4 regions of the Streptomyces hawaiiensis genome follow, and region 1 is predicted to be linked to each of the others. Evidence: riboswitches for the same ligand, from Rfam matches in the RefSeq annotation. Region 1 holds a riboswitch; each other region holds the start of a gene.

Region 1 (3,198 bases):
GTAGGTGTCGCGGGAGACCAGGTTGTAGTGCGGCTGGAGGGCGACGTACCGGGCCAGTCCCTCGCGGTCGGAGAACTCCAGGGACGCCCGCAGCCGCTCGGCGGAAATGTTGGAGGCGGCGATGTGCCGCACCTTCCCGGCCTTCACGAGACTGTCGAGCGCGCCGATGATCTCCTCGACGGGCACGTCGGGCTGGTCGAAGTGCGTGTAGTACAGGTCGATGTAGTCGGTGCCGAGGCGCCGCAGGGAGGCGTCGGCGGCGGCCTTGATGGTGTCGGCGGACAGGCCGCGGAACTCGGGGTGCTGGCTGACCTTCGTGGCGACGACGACGTCCGAGCGGTTGCCGCGGGCCTTCAGCCACGTGCCGAGGACGGTCTCGGACTCCCCGCCCTGATTGCCCTCGACCCAGGCCGAGTAGGAGTCGGCGGTGTCGATGAAGTTGCCGCCGGCGGCGGTGTAGGCGTCGAGGACGGCGAACGACTGGTCCTCGTCGGCGGTCCAGCCGAAGACGTTGCCGCCGAGGGCGAGCGGGAAGACCTCGAGGTCGGAGGAGCCGAGTTTGCGAAGAGAAGTCATGCTCTGCGTCAACGTCCGTACAGGGGCGTCTCATTCCGCAACGGGACGCAAAGCTCCCGTAAACCCAAGGCTCGCGTAACCCAAAGCTCTCGTGAACCCGCCCATGGCACACCGGAAGACCGGCGGCCCTGACGTCGGGGGGTCGTCGTCAGGGCCGCCGGTGCTTCAACGGACGTGTACCGCTTACGGGTTGAGTCCCTTGCCCTGCAGCCACGCCCTCGGGTCGATGCCGTTCGAGGATCCAGCGGAGTGGACCTCGAGGTGAAGGTGCGCTCCGGTGACGTTGCCGGTTGCGCCCACGCGGCCGATGACGTCGCCGGTGCTGACCTTCTGGCCGACGCTGACGCCGATGGAGGACTGGTGCGCGTACCAGATCTCGGTGCCGTCATCGAGGGTGAGGACGGTCTTGTAGCCGTACGAGCCGTTCCAGCCCGCCTCGGTGATGGTGCCGCTGTGGACGGCCTTGATCGGCGTGCCCGTGGGGGCGGCGAAGTCGAGGCCGGTGTGGTAGCCGGAGGACCAGTAGGCGCCGGCCTGACCGAAGCTGGAGGTGATGGTGTACGAGGAGGTCGGCAGCGTGAACTGCTTGGCGAGGGCGGCGAGCCGCTCGGCCTCGGCCTTCTTCCTGGCCTCCTCCTCCGCCTTCTTCTTGGCTTCGGCGGCCTTGGCCTTGGCTTCCTTCTCCGCCTTGGCCACCGCTTCCGCGGCTGCCTTCTCGGCGGCGGCCGCGGCGTCCTGGGCGGCCTTGGTCTCGATCTGGTCCTGCTGGCGCTCGACCTGGGCCATGATCCGGGCGCGCAGCGCCTCACCGGCGCCGGCGCCGGAGGTGGCCTGCTCGGTGTCCGCCGTGGTGGTGCCGAGGCTGCTGAGCGGGGTGGCGGAGCCTTCGGGGGTGTCGTCGTCCGAGATGAGGGAACCCACCGAGGGCAGGTCCGGCACGGAGATGGACACCGGGGGCTTGCCGGTCTGGGCGCTGGCCATGCCGCCGGCACCCACGGCGGCTATGACGCCGACGCCCAGGACGGTGGAGCTGCGGGCGAGGCCTCCGCCGCGCTGCTTGGTGACGCGATGCCGGCCGCGGACGGGACGGATGGACTCCTCGGTGGGGTTCCACTCCTGGAACGGGCCCTCGTCGGTGCGCTGACCGCCGTAGCCGAAGGTTTCGGTGTCGCGCTTCGGCGCGAGCGGGGCCGCGGGGGCAGGCCGGTTGGACGCCACGTGGGCGTGCTCCTTTCCTTCCTTCTCGCCTACCGGGTTAGCTGACGGGTTCGGAGCAGGAAGGTCTCCTACGCGCGTATACCGGCCGTGCTGCCACGGTGGTATCCGCTCGATTCACCCCAAGTGGTGGTTCCCCGGTTCCCTTTCGGGATTCGGCGCGTGCGCACGGAGCCGCCTTCTGTGACGGCTGGGACGACCGCGCTGCGTTATCGAACGTTAATAGACGCGCGAGGGGTATTCCAGCGATTCCACTTGATCATTAACCTTTTTCGCGCGGACTTACCCGCCATGACGGGCCCAAATCGGGCGAGTTGACCGCCGCGCAAGTGACTGACGAGTTTTGACGGTGCGTCAGTTGTTATGCGGAACGGGGTGGTTCACTCACCGACCGTAATGGCCGCCGTAAGACCACCGGGAAATGCACCGAGGGCCGGAACCCTTTCGGATTCCGGCCCTCGGCCTTCAGTAGCGGGGACAGGATTTGAACCTGCGACCTCTGGGTTATGAGCCCAGCGAGCTACCGAGCTGCTCCACCCCGCGTCGTTGTGACTCCAGTGTACGCCATCCGCGGGACACCTCGTGCACACCCTCTGCTCAGCCGGCCGGGGCGCCCGCGTGGGTCAGGGTCTCCCAGGCGGTGAACAGGTCGTCGGTGCCGGCGGGCCGGGCCCGTACGGCCAGCTCGTGCGCGGCCGCGACGGATCGGCCGAGCCGTTCCTCGCCGGGCGTGTGCCGCACGATCTCGGCGGCCGTGGCCCAGACCGACCCGGTCCAGCCGGCCTGCAACGCGGCCTTCTCCCCGGCGTGCCGGCGCAGCGTGGCCGACCAGGCGTCCATGATCTGCCGGGCCTTCTCCGCGTGCCGCCGCTCGCCGGTGACGGTGAAGAGCAGGGCCTGGGAGTAGGCGGCCAGGGCGTCCGCACGCTCCTCGGCGCAGCCCCGGCCCTGAAGGTCACCGGGCGGGCAGAGGACGGTCTCGAGCGGCTCGGCCCGGTACCGGTAGGAGCCGTACGCGCTGTCCCGCATCGCGAGGTAGGCCTTCAGCCAGGGCTGCCGCCCGGCGGTGACGTGCTCGCGCAGGGCGTCCAGCCGGTCCCGGTCGACGAGGACGCCGGGATGGGTGAACGCGGCGTCGGAGGGCAGGGCGGGGCCCATGGTGCGGGCGTCCGGGCCGTCGGCCTGGTAGGAGGGGACGAGCAGGGCGAGCGCGGTGAGCAGGGGCGGGAGGAGCAGTGCCGCCTTCCGTCGTCTCCCCGCTTTCCTCATGGCCGCCGCCTCCGTCCTCTCGTCCTGGCCCTGGAGGCAGCGCGGCCCGGGCGGCGGTCCGGACGCAGGATCTATTGGGCCGATCGGCCCGCATTCGGGGTCCTTGCACTATGCCTGTCCGGGTCGCGTGGCCTGGCA
Region 2 (3,198 bases), 2.8 Mb from region 1:
ACCATTTGGAAGCATCCGTCACTCTGCCGAGCGATCCCGCCTCGGTCTCCGCAGCGCGTGCCTACGTGGTGGGCACGCTGGCGGAGTGGGGCCTGCCGGCGGACACGGAAGTGTCCGACACCGTCCGGCTCATCATCTCCGAACTCGCCACCAACGCCGTCCAGCACACCTTCGGTCAGTCGCCCACGTTCACCGTGGACGTCGAGCTCGACCGCGACGAGCACCTGCGCATCGGTGTCACGGACAGCCACCCGCGTCTCCCCAGACGCCTGCCCGCCGCCGTCCAGCAGGACAACGGCCGCGGCCTGGTCATCATCCGCTGGCTGACCGCGGAATGCGGCGGCAGACTCCGCATCCGCCCCACCCGGGAGGGCGGCAAGACCATCTCGATCGAACTTCCGTGGGTCCTCCCGGTCCAGCCGGTGACGACAGCGGTCCAGCAGGAGCCGTAGTCACGCCCAGCACGACCCGGAAGACCTCCCCAGCGGGTGCCGTACGCGCACCTCGGCCCGCGCGACCCGCGTCCGGGCCGTCCTCAGGGCTGCGACGCCCGCGCCGAGCCTCATGACCCGCCGGAGCCCGCGGCCGTCACTGGTGCCGTGCCGACGCCTCCCGGTGCGCTGCCGCCCCACGAAGCCCTGAGGGCTGTCCGACGGTGCGCCGCAGCGGTGCGGGGATCCTGACGTCGCCCCGCGCCGGCTCCTCCTCGGTGGTCTTCCCGGTGCCGGCCGCCTCCGCACGCGGCCCCGCCCGCCGCACCAGCCGCGGGAGCAGCCCCCACAGGCCGACACAGACCACGAACGTCGCGGCGCCCGCGGCGATACCACCGGCCCGGCCCGTGGTCACATCGACCACCAGCAGCACGGAACCGCTGAACGCGAACACCAGCACACTCAGGCCGGCGGTGGCCAGGCGCGAGGAGACCTGCACGATGCGGGGCTTGGCGCCCTGCTGGAAGAGGGAGCGGTGCAGCGCGGCCGGCGCGGTGAAGAGCGCGGCGGCCAGGACCGCCAGCAGCAGCGTGATGACGTAGGTGACGCGCTGGACCGTGTCGAGGTCCTCGAAGCGCGACGTGAAGGCGAGCGACAGCAGGAAGGCGAAGAGGATCTGCACACCCGTCTGGGTGACGCGGAGTTCCTGGAGCAGCTCGACGAAGTTGCGGTCGGCGCGTTGCAGCGGAGTCTCGTTACGCGCGGTGCAGGGACGGTGCTCGGCCATGGAGTGACGGGTATCCACTCAAGCCCGTGTCACGCTCCGGCGTGCGGCGGCGCGTCAAGGACGCCGCCGCACGCCGGGCGGATCACTTCACGCGCCCGTACCAGACGCTCTTGGTCCAGATCTTCTGCAGCCGCACCACGTCCCCGCTCTTCGGGGAGTGCCAGAGCTTGTTCTTACCCGCGTAGATACCGACGTGGTACACGTTGCTGCCCGAGTGGAAGAACACCAGGTCGCCCGCCTTGCGGTTCTTGGCGGAGATGTGGCGCGTCTTGTTGTACTGCTGGGCAGCCGTGCGGGGGAGCTTCTTGCCGGCCTTCTTGAACGAGTAGAGCGTGAGCCCGGAGCAGTCGAACCGGTGCGGACCTATGGCCCCGTACTTGTAGGGCGAACCCTTCTTGGAGGCCGCGATCTGGAGTGCCTTGGTCGCCGGTGTGGCAGCCGCGGCGTCGGAGGCGAAGCCGGGCGCCACTATCGAACCGCCGACGGCGGCGATGGTGAGCGCCGAGGCCGTGCCGGCCCGGGCCATGAGCGACGGGACACGATTGAGCGCAGTCATGCGCAACCCTTCGTCAGCCGCCTGTGAAGGATGACCTGTCGGATTCGGGCTGGCGAAGTTGCCCGGCCGCTGACGCGGCTTCACCCCAAGGGCTGCTCGGGTCAGGTCATGGCGTGACCGTCCCGGCGACCCGTCGTGCTTGGGTCCTCCACTCCTGCCGATCCACTCCTGTCGACCGGTCATCCGGACGGCGGCAGGACTCGGCGTCCGCCCGGATCGCCCCGCCACAGCGGCGGGGGCTTGTCGTCAGACGGGATCTTGGCGCATGGCTGTCCGGATTTCCCAACGGAACCGGGGATTTGTGTTGTTACTCACCACTCACCCGTTCGGGTGGACACGTGTGCGTTCGCGCCAGTGTCCACGGGTTCGTGGAGCGCCGGACCAGCGACGGAATGCCCCATTCCATCCGAGGGCTACGTGTGTTGCGCAACCGGGACGGTCCCAAAATCAGTTTCCCGTCTACTCCGAACAGGGGTACGTCCATTGGTCCGTTTCGACTCAGGTCCGGACGCTCCGCCGACAGGGCGGGCGTCCGGACCGACGGTTCCGCGTCAACTGACGGATTCCGGGGGCAGAGTGAGCCGCGCCGTGCGCCGCTCGCCGTCCAGCACCCGCAGCGCCCGGGCCAGTGTGCCCGCGTGCAGGTCCGTCTCGCCCCGCTGGTGCATCAGGGTCAGCGCGTCACGCAGCGCGGTCGCCCTGCCGACCAGGGCCTGGGCGGCGCGCAGTCCGCGGTAGGTGTCGCCGTCCTGGGCCGGATTGATGCGGCCGAGCAGGTCGACGACCTCGAGGTAACGGTCGATCAGTTCCGCCTCGGCGCGTGTCAGGGCGGGCAGCGGTGGCAGTTCGGGCGGGAGCACCAGGGCCTCATCGTCCGGTCGGCGGGGCCAGGGTGGCCTTGCGGCTCGGGATGATCCCGTCCACCAGGCCGTACTCCACCGCCTCCTGGGCGGTGAGGATCTTGTCCCGCTCGATGTCCGTGCTCACCTGCTCCCGGGTGCGGCCGGTGTGCAGCGCGAGCATCTCCTCCATCCGGCCGCGGATGCGCGTCAACTCGTCGGCCTGGATGGCCAGATCGCTCGCCTGCCCCGGACCGGCTCGGGCAGCGCGGGCTGATGGATCACCAGGCGTGCGTCGGGCAGCGCGAATCGCTTGCCGGGCGTGCCCGCCGCCAGCAGTACCGAGGAGGCGGCACCGGCCTGGCCCAGGCAGATCGTCTCCACGTCGCAGGAGACGTACCGCATCGTGTCGTAGAGCGCCGTCATCGCGTGGAAGGTGCCGCCGGGGGAGTTGATGTAGAGCGAGATGTCGCGCTCCGGAGCCTGGTGCTCCAGGTACATGAACTGGGCCATCACGTCGTTCGCCGAGGTCTCGTCCACCGGCGCCCCGAGGAAGACGATCCGCTCCTCCAGGAGCTTCGAGTA
Region 3 (3,198 bases), 540 kb from region 1:
TTGCCCTCGAAGGTGTAGACGCCGTCCTTGTAGAACTCGGACGCGGCGACGTCGAGCGCCAGGGCGATCTGCTCGCCGGGGGTGTAGCCGGCTTCCTTGACGGCCTCGAGGATGAGGTCGAGGGCCTCGCGGTTGGAGCCGAGGTTCGGGGCGAAGCCGCCCTCGTCGCCGAGGCCGGTGGCCAGGCCCTTGCTCTTCAGGACCTTCTTCAGCGTGTGGTAGACCTCGGCGCCCCAGCGCAGGGCCTCGGAGAAGGACTCCGCGCCGATCGGGGCGATCATGAACTCCTGGATGTCCACGTTGGAGTCGGCGTGCGAGCCGCCGTTCAGGATGTTCATCATCGGCACCGGCAGCAGGTGCGCGTTGGGGCCGCCCAGGTAGCGGAAGAGCGGCAGGTCGCTGGCCTCGGAGGCGGCGTGGGCGACGGCGAGGGAGACGCCGAGGATGGCGTTGGCGCCGAGGGAGCCCTTGTTGTCGGTGGCGTCCAGGTCGAACATCGCCTGGTCGATCAGGCGCTGCTCGGTGGCGTCGTAGCCGACGAGCTCCGGGCCGATCTGCTCGATGACCGCGAGGACGGCCTTCTCCACACCCTTGCCGAGGTAGCGGTTCGAGTCGCCGTCGCGGAGCTCGATGGCCTCGAAGGCGCCCGTGGAGGCGCCGGACGGGACGGCGGCACGACCGGTGCTGCCGTCGTCGAGGCCGACCTCGACCTCGACCGTGGGGTTGCCTCGGGAGTCCAGGATTTCCCGGGCTACGACGACGTCGATGGACGGCACGAGCATCTCCTTCTTATGTGACGCGGGTACGCGGGTCGCGTGGACCCGGCGAGGTGCGGGCCGTGGTGGCTCGCGACATGAGCCTAACCGGCTCCGGGCGATCGGCCACCGGGTCGCCCACCCCATGGACAGAACCGAGAGTAAATTGTTTCCGAACGGAACAAAGCCGGATTGCGAAGAACGGCAGAAAAAACCCCGCTCCGGTGCGTACGGGGGATGACGCACCGGAGCGGGGAGCCTGTGGGCCCTGGGCGGGCCGCTGCTTACTTCAGGTGCAGCTGCTGGCCCGGGTAGATGAGGTTGGCGTCCTCGACGATGTCCTTGTTCAGCTCGAACAGCTTCTCCCAGCCGCCCTTGACCTTCTTGTCCGCCGCGATCGAGCTCAGGGTGTCGCCCTTGACGACCTTGTACTCGCCGTCACCCTTCTTGACCTTCTTGCCGGTCGGGGTGGTGACGGTCTTCTTGGCGGCCGGGCGCTCGTCGGAGCGGGAGGCCGGCTGCTGCTGGGTCTCGCGGGACTCGGTGCTCTGCTGGCTCTGCTGCGAGGAGCTGCCGGAGTCGCTCGAGGAGCCGCCGCCGGTGTAGCCGGCGCTCGACAGGCCCTTGCCGCAGACCGGCCAGGCACCCTTACCCTGGCTCGCCAGGACCTTCTCGGCGATCTCGATCTGCTGGGACTTGGTGGCCTGGTCGGCGGTGGAGGCGTACTGGGTGCCGCCGTAGCCGGACCAGGTGGAGGCGGAGAACTGCAGACCGCCGTAGTAGCCGTTGCCGGTGTTGATGGACCAGTTGCCGCCGGACTCGCACTGGGCGACCGTGTCCCACTCGGAGGCGGTGGCGGCGGAGGCGTTGCCGACCGCCATCAGCGGGGCGGCGACGGCGGCGCCGGCGACACCGGCGACGGCGATGGCACGAGTGGCCTTGGACGGACGGCGGTGCTTGCCCTTGCTGGAAAACAGCATGGAAGATCCCCTCACCGACGCCTGCGAGGTGAGCTGTCGGGTTCGGGCCGGTTGAGTTGCCCGGCCGCGTCCCTCCCGGGACACGGCTTCACCCCAAGCCCTTCCGGCTCAACTGGCCGGTCGGGCACTTACCTTGGGTCCCCCGCTCCTGCCTACGGCGCTTGACGCGACGACTGTTCCCGTACGGCCGCTGGCAGGATTCGGCGTTGCGGCAGCCGGGGCTCGTGGTGACGAGCGGTCACGACCGTAGACACGCGGTCCGCGGAATTTCAAAGACGATCAAGGCTTCTGAGATCTATCTCTCACCGGCCTTATACGGGACATTCGGCGCGAAACATGACGTGAACTCACCCGGTTTCGGGACGACTTCGACTGCCGTTTCCGCACTGCCCGAACGGCTACCTCTCGTCCGCTTCGCCCCCTACCGTGAGCGTCTGACCGGGGTGGATGAGGTCGGGGTCGGCGCCGACCGCCTTCTCGTTGCCCTCGTAGAGCGCGTGCCATCCGCCGCTGACCCGAAGGGCGTCGGCGATGGACCAGAGACTGTCGCCGACACCCACGATGTAGGCGCCTTCGGACTCTTCGCCGGAACTCTCGTCAGCGGGCGTGGAGTGACGCCCCGTGGGCTTCTCCGCACGTTCGCCCTCGGGTGCGCGGGTTTCGTCGGCGCTGGGACCGCGATGACGGCCGGAGCCGGTATCGGCCGACGCCGAGGAGTCCTCGTCCTGCTGCGATGTGCCCGATGTGCCGCCCTCGGAGGTGGCCGACGGAGAGGCGTCGGGCTGCCGATCCCGCGACGAACCGTCGGATTCGGGCGACTTGCCGGTCTTGGTGGTTTCGTCCTTCGACGGCGACGACGCGTCAGGCGAAGGGGATGAAGAAGGACTCTCAGAGGGGGGCGAACCCAGCGAGTCGAGCAATCCGGGCGAGTCCACCTCACCGGATGATTCGGATGAATCGGGTGATTCCGACCCTTTGTCCTGCTGGAGTCCCGAGAGCAGTCCGCAGGTGCGCCACGCGCCGACCCCCTGGTCGGCGAGGATTCTCTCGGCCACGGCTATCTGCTGAGAGCGACTGGCCAGATCGGCGCTCGCGGCGTAGTCGAGACCGCCGTGGTTCTCCCAGTCCTCCTGGGACAACTGCAGGCCGCCGTAGTAGCCGTTACCGCTGTTCTGGCTCCAGGCGCCGCCGGTCTCGCAGTCCGCGACCCGGTCCCAGGTCGTGCCGTCGGCCGCGCTGGCGCCAGAAGCCCCGAGGAGCGGGATCGCGATGGCGGAGCCGGTCACTCCGGCCGCCACGAGGAGAGCCGGAGCCTGGCGGGGGCGACGGTGCCGACCGTTCCCGGAGAGCATACGGAGACCTTTCGCGAGACATCAGTGACCAACGCGGCGCGAAACCCGGGCCGCGTTGATGGGTGAACGTATCGGCAGACGATCACTTGTCACAAGTTCATGCCGCGCAGA
Region 4 (3,198 bases), 1.2 Mb from region 1:
GATCCGGGCGCCGGCGCCCGCGTTGGTCCACAGGTTCTTGGGGCGGCGGGACTCGTTGCGCTCGATGACCGCGTTGGCCGCGCTGAGGATCGTCTGGGTGGAGCGGTAGTTCTGCTCGAGCAGGATCGTCGTCGCGTCCGGGTAGTCCTCCTCGAACTGGAGGATGTTACGGATCGTCGCGCCGCGGAAGGCGTAGATCGACTGGTCGGCGTCGCCCACCACGCACAGCTCGGCGGGCGGGACCTCGGCCTCGGGCGGTACGTCGACGGGGTGCTCGGAGGTGCCGACGAGTTCCCGGACGAGGGCGTACTGGGCGTGGTTGGTGTCCTGGTACTCGTCCACCAGCACGTGGCGGAAGCGGCGGCGGTAGTGCTCGGCGACGTCGGGGAAGGCGCGCAGGAGATTGACCGTCGTCATGATCAGGTCGTCGAAGTCGAGGGCGTTCGCCTCGCGCAGCCGCGACTGGTACATCGCGTAGGCCTGGGCGAGGGTCTTCTCGAAGCCGTCGGTGGCCTGGGCGGCGAAGTCCTCCTCGTCGATCAGCTCGTTCTTCAGGTTGCTGATCTTGGCGCTGAAGGACTTCGGCGGGAAGCGCTTGGGGTCGAGGTCCAGGTCGCGGCAGACCAGGGCCATCAGGCGCTTGGAGTCGGCGGCGTCGTAGATCGAGAAGGAGGACGTGAAGCCGAGCTTCTTGCTCTCCCGGCGCAGGATGCGCACGCACGCGCTGTGGAACGTCATGACCCACATGGCGTTCGCGCGCGGGCCGACGAGCTGCTCGACGCGCTCCTTCATCTCGCCGGCGGCCTTGTTGGTGAAGGTGATCGCGAGGATCTGGCCCGGGTGCACGTCCCGCTCGGCGAGCAGGTGGGCGATGCGGTGCGTGAGCACACGGGTCTTGCCGGAGCCGGCGCCGGCCACGATGAGCAGCGGGGAGCCGGAATGGACGACGGCGGCGCGCTGGTTGTCGTTCAGCCCTTCCAGGAGGGTGGCGGTGTCCACCACCGGGCGGGGGGCGCCGTCCCGGTAGTAGGCGTCCCGGTCCGGAGGCATGTCGAACTTCCCGCCGAACAGATCGTCCGGAATCGGCTCCGGTACGTGATCGTCCTCGGGCGGCGGCGGGGGCTCGTCCGCGGGGCCCCGCTGGGCCTGGAGGTTCGCCAGGAAGTTGTCGTCAAAGAGGCTGCTCATCGCTCTCCGAGTCTAGGGCGCCCCACTGACAGCCCGCCGCCGCCCTGAGAACATCGCCGCGCGCCCGGGGATCACGCCGTTCGCCCGGCGGCGCGATGTCGCCGTCCATGACCGCATGATCACGCCCTGCTACAACCCCCGCGATTGTGGACCTTTCATGACCAACCCCCCTCGATCGTTCACTCTCTGCAACGCTCATGAGTAAGGTCACGAAAATGTATCGGGCATATCACCCATCAACCTTCACAGAGGCCACACGAATTGGCTACGGTGCGACCAGGCCGCATGACCCCCACCGGCGAACGTCGCCGGGCCGCGCGGCCTCCGCCGAGTCCGGCGTGCCGCAGCGGCAGCCGGAGCCGGGGACCCAACCGTGAACCTGGGGTGAATCGGCCCGACTCCCTGTGCGGAGACGGCCGTAGGGCAAACCTTCCGAACCACCCGCCCGAACCCGACAGCTAACCCGGTAGGCGGAACATGGAAGGAGTCGCCTCCCTTGGCGTCGCACCGCAAGTCGCGTCCTACGGGTACGCGCGTGGCAGGCATACGGACCCCCGCCCTCGCAACGGCGGCCCTCACGTCCGTGGCCCTGCTGTCCCAGTCGGCCAACGCCGCCCCCGAGGCCGACGACAAGCCCAGCCTGGAGGAAGTCGAGAAGAAGGTCGACGACCTGTACCGCCAGGCCGAGTCGGCGACCGACAAGTACAACGCGGCCAAGGAGAAGACCGCGAAGCAGCGCAAGCGCGCCGACACCCTCATCGACGACGTCGCCCAGCGCACCCAGAAGCTCAACGAGGCGCGCGAGCAGCTGGGTTCCTTCGCCTCCGCCCAGTACCGCACCGGCGCCGCCGCCCCGGACACGGCGACGTTCCTGCTCGCGGACACCCCGCAGGACTACTTCGACCAGACCCAGTTGATGGACCGGATGACGGGCCGTCAGAAGGTCGCGGTCGACGACTACGTCACGCAGCAGTCCGAGACGATGGAGAAGCGCCAGGAGGCCACCGAGAGCCTCGAGACGCTCACCGAGTCGCAGGGCGACCTGAAGACGGCCAAGGCCACCGTCCAGCGGAAGCTCGCCGACGCGCGCGAGCTGATGTCGAAGCTGACCGCCGAGGAGAAGGCCCGGCTCGCGGCGATCGAGAAGGAGAAGCGCGAGGAGGCCGCCCGCAAGGCCGACGAGCTGGCCCGGCAACAGACCGCGCAGCAGCAGGCCCGGGACGAGGCCGCCCAGCAGCAGGACAGCTCGCCGTCGGGGTCGTCCGGCACCGGCTCGTCCTCCCCTGCGCCCCCGGCCGACTCCTCGTACGCCACCAAGGCCGACAAGGCGCTCACCTTCGCCCGCGCCCAGATCGGCAAGCCGTACGTGTGGGGCGCCGTCGGCCCCGGCTCCTACGACTGCTCGGGCCTGACCCAGGCCGCCTGGAAGGCCGCGGGCGTCACCCTGCCGCGCACGACCTACGACCAGGTGAACGCCGGCGCCACGGTCCCGCTCTCCCAGGCCCAGCCCGGTGACCTGGTCTTCTTCTACGACGACGTCACCCACGTCGGGGTCTACATCGGCAACGGCATGATGATCCACGCCCCGAAGCCCGGCACGTACGTGCGCGAGGAGTCGATCTACTACGACGGCGAGTCGGCGATCCACAGCGTGGTACGCCCGGCCTGAGCGGTCTCGTTGTGATTTTGAGGGGCACGCGCGCGTGCCCCTCTCGTCACGCGGGCGCCGCTCTCTAGCATCGGCACTATGTCCGGTCCCTCCCCGTTTGCCGCCTGGTGGGCGACGTATGCGCTGGCGACCGGCCTCGTGTCGGTCGGTCTCGACTCGGCGGGGTACGAGGTCCTCTCCCGCATCGCCCTCGTCCCGGCCTGTGCGGCCTGGCTGGTGGCGGCCGCGGGCCTCGCCCAGCGGGCGCACGGCGGATGGCGGGCGGAGGCGCCGGCCGCGCTCACCACCGTGGCGGCGACCGCCGTCCTCGGCACCGGCTTCTCCGCGGCCGGCCGGCAGCC

The links. Region 1 has a riboswitch for cyclic di-AMP ahead of CEB94_RS19225 (M23 family metallopeptidase). Riboswitches for the same ligand answer to the same signal wherever they lie in the genome.
Region 2: it holds a riboswitch for cyclic di-AMP, as region 1 does, so the genes downstream of both, CEB94_RS06475 (C40 family peptidase) here and CEB94_RS19225 (M23 family metallopeptidase) in region 1, are expected to answer to the same signal.
Region 3: it holds a riboswitch for cyclic di-AMP, as region 1 does, so the genes downstream of both, CEB94_RS16635 (LysM peptidoglycan-binding domain-containing protein) here and CEB94_RS19225 (M23 family metallopeptidase) in region 1, are expected to answer to the same signal.
Region 4: it holds a riboswitch for cyclic di-AMP, as region 1 does, so the genes downstream of both, CEB94_RS24815 (C40 family peptidase) here and CEB94_RS19225 (M23 family metallopeptidase) in region 1, are expected to answer to the same signal.

The regions. Positions count from the first base shown of each region.
Region 1 is NZ_CP021978.1:4,187,528-4,190,725, forward strand. It holds gene CEB94_RS19220 (aldo/keto reductase) at 1-576, opposite strand, end outside; gene CEB94_RS19225 (M23 family metallopeptidase) at 760-1,794, opposite strand; cyclic di-AMP (ydaO/yuaA leader) riboswitch at 1,806-1,962, opposite strand; tRNA gene CEB94_RS19230 (tRNA-Met) at 2,261-2,334, opposite strand; gene CEB94_RS19235 (hypothetical protein) at 2,389-3,060, opposite strand.
Region 2 is NZ_CP021978.1:1,403,390-1,406,587, reverse strand. It holds gene CEB94_RS06485 (ATP-binding protein) at 1-452, shown strand, start outside; gene CEB94_RS06480 (DUF6328 family protein) at 589-1,218, opposite strand; gene CEB94_RS06475 (C40 family peptidase) at 1,301-1,774, opposite strand; cyclic di-AMP (ydaO/yuaA leader) riboswitch at 1,778-1,977, opposite strand; gene CEB94_RS06470 (hypothetical protein) at 2,326-2,634, opposite strand; partial or broken gene CEB94_RS06465 (ATP-dependent Clp protease proteolytic subunit) at 2,642-3,198, opposite strand, start outside.
Region 3 is NZ_CP021978.1:3,648,504-3,651,701, forward strand. It holds gene eno (phosphopyruvate hydratase) at 1-776, opposite strand, end outside; gene CEB94_RS16635 (LysM peptidoglycan-binding domain-containing protein) at 1,040-1,735, opposite strand; cyclic di-AMP (ydaO/yuaA leader) riboswitch at 1,739-1,905, opposite strand; gene CEB94_RS16640 (LysM peptidoglycan-binding domain-containing protein) at 2,134-3,087, opposite strand.
Region 4 is NZ_CP021978.1:5,344,993-5,348,190, reverse strand. It holds gene pcrA (DNA helicase PcrA) at 1-1,188, opposite strand, end outside; cyclic di-AMP (ydaO/yuaA leader) riboswitch at 1,504-1,676, shown strand; gene CEB94_RS24815 (C40 family peptidase) at 1,685-2,857, shown strand; gene CEB94_RS24810 (SLAC1 family transporter) at 2,936-3,198, shown strand, end outside.